DNA from 3 places in the Geodermatophilus sp. CPCC 205506 genome. Region 1 is predicted to be linked to each of the others. Evidence: riboswitches for the same ligand, from Rfam matches in the RefSeq annotation. Region 1 holds a riboswitch; each other region holds the start of a gene.
The links. A riboswitch is a leader RNA that binds a small molecule or an ion and turns the genes downstream of it on or off. The one in region 1 is predicted to bind cyclic di-AMP.
Positions count from the first base shown of each region.

Region 2: it holds a riboswitch for cyclic di-AMP, as region 1 does, so the genes downstream of both, MY520_RS10950 (transglycosylase family protein) here and MY520_RS08540 (C40 family peptidase) in region 1, are expected to answer to the same signal.
Region 3: it holds a riboswitch for cyclic di-AMP, as region 1 does, so the genes downstream of both, MY520_RS04695 (M23 family metallopeptidase) here and MY520_RS08540 (C40 family peptidase) in region 1, are expected to answer to the same signal.

Region 1 is NZ_JALPKP010000011.1:68,652-72,858, reverse strand. It holds gene MY520_RS08555 (RtcB family protein) at 1-1,119, shown strand, start outside; gene MY520_RS08550 (NmrA/HSCARG family protein) at 1,243-2,082, opposite strand; gene MY520_RS08545 (hypothetical protein) at 2,183-2,356, opposite strand; cyclic di-AMP (ydaO/yuaA leader) riboswitch at 2,683-2,834, shown strand; gene MY520_RS08540 (C40 family peptidase) at 2,848-3,366, shown strand; gene MY520_RS08535 (serine hydrolase) at 3,416-4,207, opposite strand, start outside.
Region 2 is NZ_JALPKP010000015.1:85,393-89,599, reverse strand. It holds gene treY (malto-oligosyltrehalose synthase) at 1-1,475, shown strand, start outside; cyclic di-AMP (ydaO/yuaA leader) riboswitch at 1,645-1,788, shown strand; gene MY520_RS10950 (transglycosylase family protein) at 1,791-2,363, shown strand; gene treZ (malto-oligosyltrehalose trehalohydrolase) at 2,519-4,207, shown strand, end outside.
Region 3 is NZ_JALPKP010000005.1:132,453-136,659, forward strand. It holds gene MY520_RS04690 (hypothetical protein) at 42-635, shown strand; gene MY520_RS04695 (M23 family metallopeptidase) at 710-1,927, opposite strand; cyclic di-AMP (ydaO/yuaA leader) riboswitch at 1,959-2,055, opposite strand; gene pstS (phosphate ABC transporter substrate-binding protein PstS) at 2,545-3,648, shown strand; gene MY520_RS04705 (hypothetical protein) at 3,858-4,207, opposite strand, start outside.

The DNA.
Region 1 (4,207 bases):
ATCCTGGAGCCGACCACCCGGCTGCAGGCCGAGCGCACCGCCTCGATGCCGTTCATCCGCCCGCACATGGCGCTCATGCCCGACGCGCACCTGGGCAAGGGCGCGACGGTCGGCTCGGTGATCCCCACCGAGGGCGCGATCATCCCGGCGGCGGTGGGGGTCGACATCGGGTGCGGGATGGACGCCGTCCGCACCCAGTTCACGGCCGACGACCTCCACGGGCGCAACCTCGGCGCGCTGCACGGGCAGATCTCGCGGGCGGTCCCGCTCTCGGCCGGCCGGTACAACAAGAAGCTGCGCGACTCCGCGGCCGCCCGGGTGGCGGAGCTCCGGGAGCTGCCGGGCGTGGGCCAGGCCGACGGAGTCGCCGACACCTGGCCGATGCAGCTGGGGTCGCTCGGGTCGGGCAACCACTTCATCGAGGTGTCGCTGGACGAGGCCGACCGGGTGTGGCTGTTCCTGCACTCGGGCTCGCGCGGGGTGGGCAACCGGCTGGCGTCCAAGCACATCCGGATCGCGCAGCAGCGCTGCCGCGACGAGCACCTGCCCGACCGCGACCTGGCCTGGCTCGAGGAGGGGACGCCGGAGTTCGACGCCTACATCGAGGCGCTGGGTTGGGCGCAGCGGTTCGCCTTCCTCAACCGCGCGGAGATGATGGACCGCGTCGCCGAGCAGGTGTCCCGCTTCCTCGGCACCGAGGTCGCGCGGCAGGTGGAGATCTCCTGCCACCACAACTACACCGAGCGGGAGACGCACCTCGGGCACGACGTCTGGCTGTCCCGCAAGGGGGCCATCTCGGCGCGGCGGGGCCAGGACGGGCTGATCCCCGGGTCGATGGGGACGGCGTCCTACGTGGTGGTCGGCAGGGGCAACCCCGACGCGCTGATGTCCGCGCCGCACGGGGCCGGCCGCAACCACTCGCGCGGCGCCGCGCGGCGGCTGTTCACCCGCGCCGACCTCGATCGGCGGATGAAGGGCATCGCCTGGGGCCGGTCGGACGCCTTCCTCGACGAGCACCCGGACGCGTACAAGCCGATCGACCGTGTCATGGCCGACGCGGCCGACCTGGTCGAGGTCCGGCACACGCTGCGCCAGGTGGTCAACGTCAAGGGCGACTGACGCCCCGGGGCACATGTGTCTCCCGGGAAGCTCGTGCTCTGCCCACCACCGTGGGCAGAGCACGAGCTCCCGCAGGACACGTGCCCGGCCGCCGCCTATCCGGCGGCGCGGCGGCCGGCGCGCTCACTCCCGAGGCGACCAGCCGGTCGCCAGCCAGCCCGGGAGGTCCAGCAGGCCGGGCGCCAGCGCGCGGGTGGCCTCGATGTCGCCGCGGTAGGCGGGCGGGTGGGCGAGCCAGGTGAACATGGCGCGCGCGTCGTCGTCCAGGCCGTCGAGCGGCACCGCCTCGTAGCGGCCGGGCCGGCCGGCCCGCTCGCCGAAGGCGGCGGCGATCTGCTCGCCGGTCCGCTCGTCACCGGCGATCTCGATGCTGCCGCCGGGCACCCGGCCGGGGTCGAGGAGGACGTCGGCGGAGACCGTGCCGATGTCGGCGACGGCGATCATCTGCAGCGGCACGCCCGCCGGCAGCGGCATCCGGACGACGACCTCGCCGTCCTGCACCGCCGCCATCCAGCCCAGGTTCTCCATGAAGAAGACCGGCCGGACGACGGTCGCCGGCAGCCCCGACGCGGCCAGGTGCTCCTCGACGCGGCGCTTGCTCTCGAAGTGCGGGATGCCGGTCGAGCGCTCGGCGCCGCCGACGGAGTTGAGCACGACGTGCTCCACGCCGGCGTCCGCGGCCGCGTCGACGAGCGCGATCCCCTGGCGCTCCTCCGCCTCGGGCCCGCCGGCGCCGAACGGGGTGGTCATGGCGAACACCCGCTGCGCGCCGGAGAACGCCGTCCGCAGGCTGTCGGGGTCGGCCAGCTCGGCGCGGACGAGCTCGGCGCCCCGGTCGGCGAGGTCCCGGGCCTTGGCGGGGTCGCGGACGAGGGCGCGCACGCGGGCACCGGCGTCCAGCAGGGCGCGGGCGACGGCGCCGCCCTGCTGTCCGGTGGCACCGACGACGGCGATGACGGTCATGGGACTCCTCGGACTCGGTCTGGGCCGGCACGCGGGCGCGTGCCCCGTACGCGGCAGCGGCCCCCACCCGGGCTCGGGTGGGGGCCGCTGCGCCAGCAGATCAGTAGCGCCCGGTGCCGCGGCCCATGCCCTTGCCGCCGCCGCCCTTCTGCTGCTTCTGCTGGAAGTCCTGGATGAGCTTCTTGAGCTTGGCCTGGTTCTGCGGTTTGCGGGCCTCCTGGATGACCTTCGCCGCGATCCCCGACGCCACGAGCTTCCGGATCATGCCGGCCATGTGGGTTCCTCCTCGGTTCGGTTGACCTGCTTCGTGCCCGCCCAACGGCCGGGCCAACCACCCGGGTTCCGGCGGCAGGGCGTCGTCCGCCGATGACAGTCGGTGGTGCCACCCCGCAGGGGACGAGAACGTACGGATACCGCCGACCAGCGGTGACGGAGCCGGGCGGCTCCTCACACTGCGTCGTCCCCGCTGGTGAGGACGGCGAGCCGCGGCGTCCCCGGCCGCCGGATCCGACACCGACCCCGAATGGCGACGCCCGGCGGGGGTTCTTAGCGTTCTGCGCGGTCCAGCGGGCTCCCTCGTCGCCCACCCGTGGCGGCACCCGCCGGACACCGCCGAACCGGGCGTCGGTCGTCTACCGAGGCCCGGACCGGGGACCCACCGCAGCACTGGGGTGAAGCGCGATCCGTCGCGCCGGGCGACTCCCCCGTCCGAACCCGTCAGCTAACCCGGTAGGCGGTCGTGGAGAACAGGAGAACACGTCGTCCATGACGACTGCACGCACGACCTCTGCACGTCGCACGTTCCGTGGGATCGCCGTCGCCGTCATCGCCGGTGCCGGTATCGCGCTCTCCCCCCTGCCGGCAACGGCTGACACCGGTGGGGACGGTGGTGGGGGCGCTGCCGTCGCCGCTGCTCCGGCCGCCGCTTCGAGCGGCGCCGCCCAGGCCGCGGTCGACACCGCGCTCGCCCAGGTGGGCGACCGCTACGTGTACGGCGCGACCGGCCCGAACTCCTTCGACTGCTCGGGGCTGACGAGCTTCGCCTACAAGGCGGCGGGGATCTCCATCCCGCGCACCTCGCGGGCGCAGGCGGGCTTCGGCGCCCCGGTGGCGAAGTCGGACCTCCGGCCCGGTGACCTGGTGTTCTTCTACAGCCCGGTCTCGCACGTGGGCATGTACATCGGCAACGGCCAGATGGTGCACGCCTCGACCGCCAGCAAGCCGGTCGCCGTGGTGAACCTCGACTCGATGCCGAGCTACTCGGGCGCCCGCCGGGTCGCCTGACGCCTCGCGGTGCCCCGGCCGTCTGCTGACGGCCGGGGCACCGCGGCGGTCAGCCGATCCCGCTGAGGACGGCGGCAGCCGCGGCGTCGAGCGAGTCGCGCGCGCGTGCCCACGACGTCGAGCTCGGGAAGTCGCCGAGGAGGACGACCACCCGCCCGTCGGCGAGCTCGCCCGCCGAGTGCAGCTGCCGGCGCCCGTCGACGCAGCACATCCAGCCCTGCTTGGCCGCCACCGGCCCCGTGGCGCCGGTGCCGCTCGAGAGCAGGCCGAACCGCTGGTCGAAGCCGTCGGCGGCCGTCGCCGAGGTCGACCGCAGCCAGCCCAGGAGCCGGTCGGCGTCCCCGGGGTCGAGCAGCTGCCCGCGCGCCGCGAGGACGGCGGCGAGATCCGTGGCGCTCGTCGTCGCCTGGCCCCACTGACCCGGGATCGACGGCGGCGCGGTGGCGGTGAGCCCCAGTACCGCGGCGACGTCGGTGACCAGCCCGGGCCCGTCGTACCGGTCCCACAGCCGGCTCATCGCGGCGTCGTCCGACCCCACGATCGCCCGCTCGGCCAGGGCGACGTCCTCGTCGGGCAGGGTCAGGGCACCGCTCTCGTCGAGCGCCAGCAGCCGGGTGACCACGAGCAGTTTCACCAGCGACGCGGTGGAGACCGGCCGGCCGGCGTCCGCGCTGGCGAGCAGCCGGTCCCCGTCGGCGTCCAGGACGACGACCGAGACGGTTCCGCCGGCGCCCGCCGCTGCGGCCTCGACGCCGGCCAGCACCGGCGCCGCGTCGATCGTCCGGAGTTCGGCCTTCGCGGAGGGCCCGGTCGCCTCCGGGACGTCGGTCGCGGCGGCCGT
Region 2 (4,207 bases), on a different contig from region 1:
GGTCGACGGCCGGGACGACGGGCTACGACGCGCTGGCCGAGGTGGACGACGTGCTCGTCGACCCGGCCGGCGAGGCGGCGCTGACCGCGCTGGACACCGAGCTGTCCGGCGCGCCGGTGGACTATGCGCGGTTGGTGCACGACTGCAAGCGCGAGGTGACCGACGGGATCCTCGGCTCGGAGGTGGCCCGCCTGGTGCGGGTCATCGGCGAGTTGCCCGGCATCGACGTCGCGCAGCAGACCGAGGCGCTGGCCGAGCTGCTGGCGGGCTTCCCCGTCTACCGCACCTACCTGCCCGACGGCCGCGAGCACCTCGACGCGACCGTGGCCGCGGTCCGGGAGCGCCGTCCCGACCTCACCGACGCCGTGGACGCACTGCACACGGTGCTGTCGCAGGCGGGGACCGAGGCCGCCACCCGCTTCGAGCAGACCAGCGGTCCGGTGATGGCCAAGGGCGTCGAGGACAGCGCCTACTACCGCTGGGCGCGGTTCGTCGCGCTCAACGAGGTGGGCGGCGACCCGGCGCGCTTCGGCAGCACGGTCGAGGAGTTCCACGAGGCGCAGCAGCGCCGCCTGGCGCGCAGGCCCGAGTCGATGACCGCGCTGTCGACGCACGACACCAAGCGCAGCGAGGACGTGCGCGCCCGGCTGGCGGTGCTCGCCGAGCTGCCCACCGAGTGGGCGCAGCTGGTGCGACAGCTGCTCTCCCGGCACCCGCTGGCCGACCGACCGCTGGCCCACCTGGTGTGGCAGAACCTGGTCGGGGCCTGGCCGCTGTCCCGCGAGCGGGCGCACGCCTACGTGGAGAAGGCCGCCCGCGAGGCGGGGACGTCGACGACGTGGACCGACCCGGCCGAGGAGTTCGAGAACCGGCTGCACGCGCTGGTCGACGCCGCGTTCGACGACGAGCAGACGAACGGCGCGATCGAGGACCTCGTCGCCCGGATCGCGCCCTTCGGGAGGTCCAACTCTCTGGCGCAGAAGCTCCTGCAGCTCACCATCCCCGGCGTCCCGGACGTCTACCAGGGCACCGAGCTGTGGGACCTCTCCCTCGTCGACCCGGACAACCGCCGTCCGGTCGACTACGAGCTGCGCCGCCGGCTGCTGGCCCGGCTGGACGGCGGCGAGGTGCCCGCGGTCGACGAGAGCGGCGCGGCCAAGCTGCTCGTGGTCTCCCGCACGCTGCGGGCCCGCCGCGAGCACCCGGAGTGGTTCGCCGGCTACCAACCGGTGGCGGCGACCGGCGCGACGGCGGGGCACGTGGTCGCCTTCGACCGCGGGGGTGCGGTGACGGTGGCCACCCGGCTGCCGGTCGGGCTGGCCGGCGCCGGCGGCTGGGGCGACACCGCGCTGCAGCTGCCGAACGGCGCCTGGCGGGACCTGCTCACCGGAGACTGCTTCGTCTCCGACGCCGCCGGGATGCCGGTGCGCGACGTGTTGGGGCGGCTGCCGGTCGCCCTGCTGGTCCGCGACTGAAAGTGAGGGGCCTGGGACGGTGCGCCGTCCCCGGCCCGGCCTGTCGCGCCACGCCGGGGTGACACGCCGGGTGCCGCGGAGTCGCTCGATGGCCTCCGCCTACCGTCCCCCGGGTGCCCGGCCGACCGGCCGGGCACGGCGCCGTCCCGCCCAACCCCGTCCGGCGGCGTCCTGACCACAGCACAACCGTGGACGGGGGTGGGGGAACCACATTCGACGCCACGTGCGTCTCGGGGTGAAGCCGCGTTCCGCGGCCGGGCACCGATCGTCCGAACCCGACAGCTCACCCCGCAGGCGGTCGATCGGAGGATCCCCTTGTCCCAGCACGATCGTTCCTGCCTGCCTGCCCGCGGTCTGCGCCGCGGTGCCGTCGTCCTCACCGGCGCGGCGGCCCTCTCCCTCGGCGCCCTCGCCGGCCCGGCGCTTGCCGCCGGCCCCAACAACTGGGACGCCGTCGCCCAGTGCGAGTCCGGCGGCAACTGGAGCATCAACACCGGCAACGGCTACTACGGCGGCCTGCAGTTCAGCCCCGGCACCTGGGCGGCCTACGGCGGCACCGCGTACGCGGCCCGCGCCGACCTCGCCTCCAAGGAGCAGCAGATCGCCGTCGCCGAGCGCACGCTCGACGGCCAGGGCCCCGGCGCCTGGCCGACCTGCGGGAAGGGCCTCGACCCGGCCGCGCCCGAGTGGGGCGCCCCGGCCCCCGCGGCCGCCCCCGCACCCGCCGCGGCGTCCGCCGGGACCTACGTGGTCAAGCCCGGCGACACGCTCGGCAAGATCGCCGCCGCGCACGGCACCCCCGGTGGGTGGCAGGCGCTGTACGAGAAGAACAGGAACGTGCTGAGCAGCCCGCACGTCCTCCAGGTCGGCCAGACGCTCGTGCTCTGACGCCGGTGTCCGGGATCCGGGGCGCCGCCGTCGGCGGCGTCCCGGAGCCCGGTGGGTGAGCGCCGCGCAGGTCACGATTGGCCTCCGGTCGGACGGGCATGTTCTGGCCGCCGGTCCCCCGGCCGATCCGTCCCACCCCGCCTGGAGGCCCCCGCATGTCCGCACCCGTCGACTTCTCCGTCTGGGCACCGCTGCCGAAGCGGGTCCGGCTCCAGGTCGACGGCACGGTGCACGAGATGCACCGCGGCGACGGCGGCTGGTGGCGCGCCGAGGTCGAGGCCGGGCCGGAGGCGGACTACGGCTTCCTGCTGGACGACGACGACACGCCTTGGCCGGATCCGCGCTCGCGGCGCCAGCCGAACGGCGTGCACGGACTCTCCCGCCGCTTCGACCCGGCGGCGTACCGCTGGGTCGACCGGGCGTGGACCGGGCGGCCGCTCGCCGGCGGCGTGGTCTACGAGCTGCACGTCGGCACGTTCACCCCCGAGGGCACCCTCGACGCCGCCGTCGGCCGACTGGACCACCTCGTGGAGCTCGGCATCGACTTCGTCGAACTGCTCCCGGTCAACGGCTTCAACGGCACGCACAACTGGGGCTACGACGGCGTCCTCTGGTACGCGGTGCAGGAGGAGTACGGCGGCCCGGCGGCCTACCAGCGCTTCGTCGACGCCTGCCACCAACGCGGCCTGGCCGTGATCCAGGACGTCGTCTACAACCACCTCGGTCCGTCGGGGAACTACCTGCCGCTGTTCTTCCCGGTCTTCGCCGAGGGCGGCGCCACCACGTGGGGCAACTCGGTCAACCTGTCGGGGCCGGACTCCGACGAGGTGCGCCGCTACATCGTCGACAACGCCCTCATGTGGCTGCGCGACATGCACGTCGACGGGCTGCGCCTGGACGCCGTCCACGCGCTGGTCGACGAGCGGGCCACCCACGTGCTGGAGGAGATGGCGCAGGAGGTCGACCGGCTGTCGGTCGCCGAGGGCCGCCCACTGACGCTGATCGCCGAGAGCGACCTCAACGACCCGCGCCTGGTCACCCCGCGCGTGGCCGGTGGCATGGGGCTGACGGCGCAGTGGAGCGACGACTTCCACCACGCGCTGCACGCGACGCTGACCGGCGAGGGGCAGGGGTACTACGCGGACTTCGCCGCCGCCGGGCTCGCCGGCCTGGCCAAGACGCTGACCGGCGCGTACTTCCACGACGGCGCGTGGTCGAGCTTCCGGCGGCGGCACCACGGCCGGCCGGTGGACACCAACGTGCTGCCGGGCTGGAAGTTCCTCGCCTACCTGCAGGACCACGACCAGATCGGCAACCGGGCCGTCGGCGACCGCATCTCGGCCTCGCTCTCCCCCGACCTGCTGGCGGTGGGCGCCACCATCGTGCTGACCAGCCCGTTCACCCCGATGCTGTTCATGGGCGAGGAGTGGGGGGCCGCGACGCCGTGGCAGTTCTTCACCAGCCACCCCGAGCCGGAGCTCGGCAAGGCCACCGCCGAGGGCCGGATCGGCGAGTTCGCCGAGCACGGGTGGGACGCCGCGGTGGTCCCCGACCCGCAGGACCCGGAGACCTTCACCCGCTCCAAGCTGGACTGGAGCGAGCTCGAGCGGGAGCCGCACTCCCGGCTGCTCGGCGCGCACCGGGCGTTGCTGGCGCTGCGCCGGGCGCACCCCGACCTGCTCGACCCCGACCTGTCGGCGGTCGACGTCAGCTGGGACGACGCCGACCGCTGGCTGGTGGTGCACCGGGGCTCGCTGCGGGTGGTGGCGAACCTGTCCGGCGAGCCCCGCGAGATCGACCTCGACGCCCCCGCCCGCGAGGTGCTGTTCGCCAGCGGCGAGCTG
Region 3 (4,207 bases), on a different contig from region 1:
CCGGTGCACGACCTCCCGCTCCCACCCCTCCCAGGAGACCCATGTCCACCACTGACCACGGCGCGTCGGCCACGCGCGGCCCGGCGCGCAACGCCGTCGACGCCCAGCACGACCGCTTCGGCGGCATCAAGTGGGGCGCGGCCTTCTTCGGCTGGCTGTCCGCCAACGGCCTCGCCGTCCTGCTCGTCGCGCTGCTCTCTGCCGCAGGCGTCGCCCTCGGCCTCACCCAGGGCATCCCCAGCACCGAGGAGGCCACCCAGCAGGCCGACACCATCGGCATCGCCGGCGGCATCGCACTGCTGGTGGTCCTCTTCCTCGCGTACCTCGCCGGCGGCTACGTGGCCGGCCGCATGGCCCGGTTCGACGGCGTCCGGCAGGGGATCGCAGTCTGGGTCATCGGACTCCTGGTCGTGATCGCCCTGTCGGTCGCCGGGGTCGTGCTCGGGTCGGAGTACAACGTGCTGCAGCAGTTGAACCTGCCGCGGATCCCGATCGACGAGGGAACGGCCACCACGGCGGGGATCATCGCCCTCGTGGCGGTCCTGCTCGCCACGCTGCTCGGTGCGGTCCTCGGCGGACGGCTCGGCACCCGGTACCACCGCAGGGTCGACCGGGCCGGCTTCGACGCCGCCTGACCCGGCTGGTCCCGCGACGACGGAGGGCCCCGCACCGACTGATCGGTGCGGGGCCCTCCGTCATGCGGTCGGGCTCAGCAGGAGCCGCCGAGGTCGATGCCGTGGGCGCTGAGCCACGGCATCGGGTTCACCCGGTTCTCGTACAGACCGCCCTGGTGCACCTCGAAGTGCAGGTGGGGTCCGGTGGACTGGCCCTTGTTGCCGACCTCGGCGATCTGCTGCCCGGCGGTGACCACCTGGCCGGCGCTGACGAAGAACCGGTTCACGTGGCCGTAGAGGGTGATCTGACCGTCGCCGTGCTGGACGTAGACCGCCTGGCCGAAGCCGCTGGCCGGGCCGGCCTGCAGGACGACGCCGCCCTCGGGGACGTAGATCGGGGTGCCGATAGGGGCGGCGATGTCGACGCCCTGGTGCATGGTGCCCCAGCGCGCGCCGTAGCAGGAGGTGAGGCGCCCGGAGGTCGGCATGCCGGACGTCGTGGCGGCGCTGGCGAGGGTCTGCGCCTGCGCCTGGCGCTCGCCCCAGGCGGCGCCCGGGTCGGCGGCACCCTGGGCGGCCAGCATCCGCTCACCGGCCTGGCGGAGCTCCTCCTCGAGGCGGGCCTTCTCGGCGGCGCGGGCGTCGAACTCGGCCTGCGCCTCGGCGAGGTGGGTGTTCGCCGCCGCCTCGGCCTGGTCGGCGGCGCGGGCGAGCTCGTCGAGCCGGACGACGGCGGCCTGCGCGGCACGGTCGGCGTCGGCGACCCGCTGCTCGACGGAGAGGAACTCGGCCAGCCGGTCGGACCGGTGGTCGCCGATGACCTCCATGGTGGCGGCCTGCTGCAGCAGCTCGGTGGGGCTCTCGGCGTCGAGCAGCAGCTCGACGTCGCCGTAGCGCTGGTCGCCGCCCATGTAGGCCTGGCGGCTGAGGTCGGCGATGGCCTCCTCGGCACCGGCGACCGCGGCCCGGGCCTCGGCCAGCTCGGCCGCGGTGGCCTCGGCCTCGGCCTGGCCGGCGGCGAGCTCGGCACGGGCGACGAGGGCGGCGTCGGCGGCGGCCTCGGCCTCGACCGTCATGCGCTGCAGCTGCTCCTCGGCGGCCTTGACCTCGCCCTCGATGCGGGCGACGTCAGCCGCGAGTTGCTCCTGCTCGGAGGCTGCGGGGGTGACGGGGGCGGCGACGGCCGCGGGCGCGCCGACCAGGAGGCCGGCGAGGACGGCGCCGACGACGAGGGCCCGGCGCGGAGAGCGCAGGCGACGGCGGACGGAGGTCGGTCGGTCGAGCTCGGTGTGCAGGCGGTGCAGGGTCGCCAAGGCGACGGTTCTCCCATCCTCGCGGCCGCCTACCGAGTTAGCTGACGGGTTCGGGCCGGACGGCGCCCTACCCGCCTGCGCCCCGTGCGCAGGCAGGACTCACCCCAGTGGAACGGTGGGTCCCCGGTCCCCCCTCGATCCCCGGAGGGACGTCGGGCGGTTCGGCGGGGCCCGGCCGAGGCCCCCCGGTTGTCGGGAGGCGGAGCCCGGCTGGGCCGTCAGGAAAGCTACTACGCGTGAGGGCCACCGGTCACGATCGGGTAACACACACGGTGCGCCTCCTTGCCCGAAGGGGTGAGGATCGACTACGTGCGGTCACAGCCTGACTGCTGACGGGTGATCACGGTGCCACACCCGTCACTCCTGCCGGGACCGCACCACCCACCTGCCCCGACACGGGTGGCGGAGCCCGGCGGAAGGGAGGAGGCTGCGCGGCCGCGTCGTCACCGACAGTGCGCGTCGGCACCCCCCGGTGAGATCCCGGACACGTCTGGCCGCCACGCCCGGGCGAGCGGCCCGACTCCGGTCGCCGGCGAGTGGACCCGGAGCCGACCGCCTAGGGTCGGCGACAGCGCCCCGGGGACGATCGCCCGGGCCCCGGATCGCGGAAGGCGTGTGTGACTGCCCGGAGGAAGGTCGCGGCCGGGATCGGCGCGCTGGCGGTCGGAGCCGCCGTCGTCGCCGTCGCCGGGTACGTGCCGCCGAACGAGCGCGACCGGGCCGGCGCCGCGGCCGGCGACCTGGCGGGTGCGATCGTCGGTGCGGGAGCGAGCAGCCAGCAGGCGGCCATGCAGGGCTGGACCGCGGGCTACTCCGCCGTCCAGCCGGGGGTGACCGTCGACTACGACCCGGTCGGCTCCGGCGGCGGGCGGGAACAGTTCCTGACCGGCGGCATCGACTTCGCGGGGTCGGACGCCGCACTGGACGACGAGGAGCTCGCCGAGGCCGCGGCCCGCTGCGGCCCCGCGGGGGTGTTCGAGCTGCCCAACTACATCTCGCCGATCGCCGTCGTCCACACCGCTCCGGGCCTCGACGAGCTCGCCCTCTCCCCCACCACGCTGGCGGCCGTCTTCGCCGGGCGGATCACCCGCTGGGACGACCCGGCCATCGCCGCCGACAACCCGGGCGCACCGCTGCCCGACCTGGCCGTGACGCCGGTTCACCGCAGCGACGAGTCCGGCACCACGGAGAACTTCACCGAGTACCTGGCGGCCACGGGCGGGGACGCCTGGCCGCACGAGCCCGACGGCGAGTGGCCGGTGGCCGGCGGGGAGGCCGCCCAGGGCAACTCCGGCGTCGTGGCCGCGGTGCGCAGCGGCGTCGGCACCATCGGGTACGCGGACCTCTCCCAGGCCGGTGACCTCGGCGTCGCGCGGATCGGGGTCGGCGAGGAGTTCGTCGCCCCCTCCCCCGAGGCCGCCGCCGCCGTGGTGGAGAACGCCTCCCGCCTGGAGGGCCGCGGCGAGTTCTCCTTCGCCGTCGAGCTCGACCGCACCACGACCGAGGCCGGCCGGTACCCCATCGTCCTGGTCAGCTACCACCTCGGCTGCGTCGAGTACGCCGACGCGCGGACCGCGGAGCTGGTCGCGGACTTCATGGGCTACGTGGTGAGCGAGGAGGGGCAGGACGCCGCGGCCGAGGTGGCCGGCTCGGCTCCGATCTCCGACGCGCAGCGCGACCAGGCCATGACAGCGATCGACGCGATCGGGACCGCCTCCTGAGGCGGACACACCGCCCCAGCGACCGGTTGTCGGCTGTTCCCACTCGACCGCGCCCGCGCCGGACGCCCAGGGCAGCCTGGTCGACCACCGCTGGGGCGGGATGGTCCGGCCGACCCTCCGGTCGACCGGACCATCCCGCCGTCCTCAGCAGACGCTGGGCCACACCGCCCGGTCACGAACGGTGCGCATGTCTGACGAGACAATGTCGATCAGTTCAGGGTGATCGTCGAATCCGGGTCGGCGCTTCCCTCGCACGGTGCTGAATCGTCGGCAACGAGGTTCACGAGGACTGCGGCGTTCACGTCGCACACGTTGGCGACGACGCCGATGGGGGCCTGCACGTTGATGCTGGAGACGTTGACGTTGACCAGACCGTCCTGAGTTGGGGGGGCTCCGCCGTCGGTGGTCGTGATCTCGGCATCAGCGTCGGGGGTGGCCTCGGCGTTGCAGGTCGCCGCGTCGTCGACCAGATCCGCGACCAGCACGGCGATGTTGACGTCGCAGATGTTGGCGGCGATTGCGACCGGTATCTGGACCACGAGGTCGGAGATGTTGACGT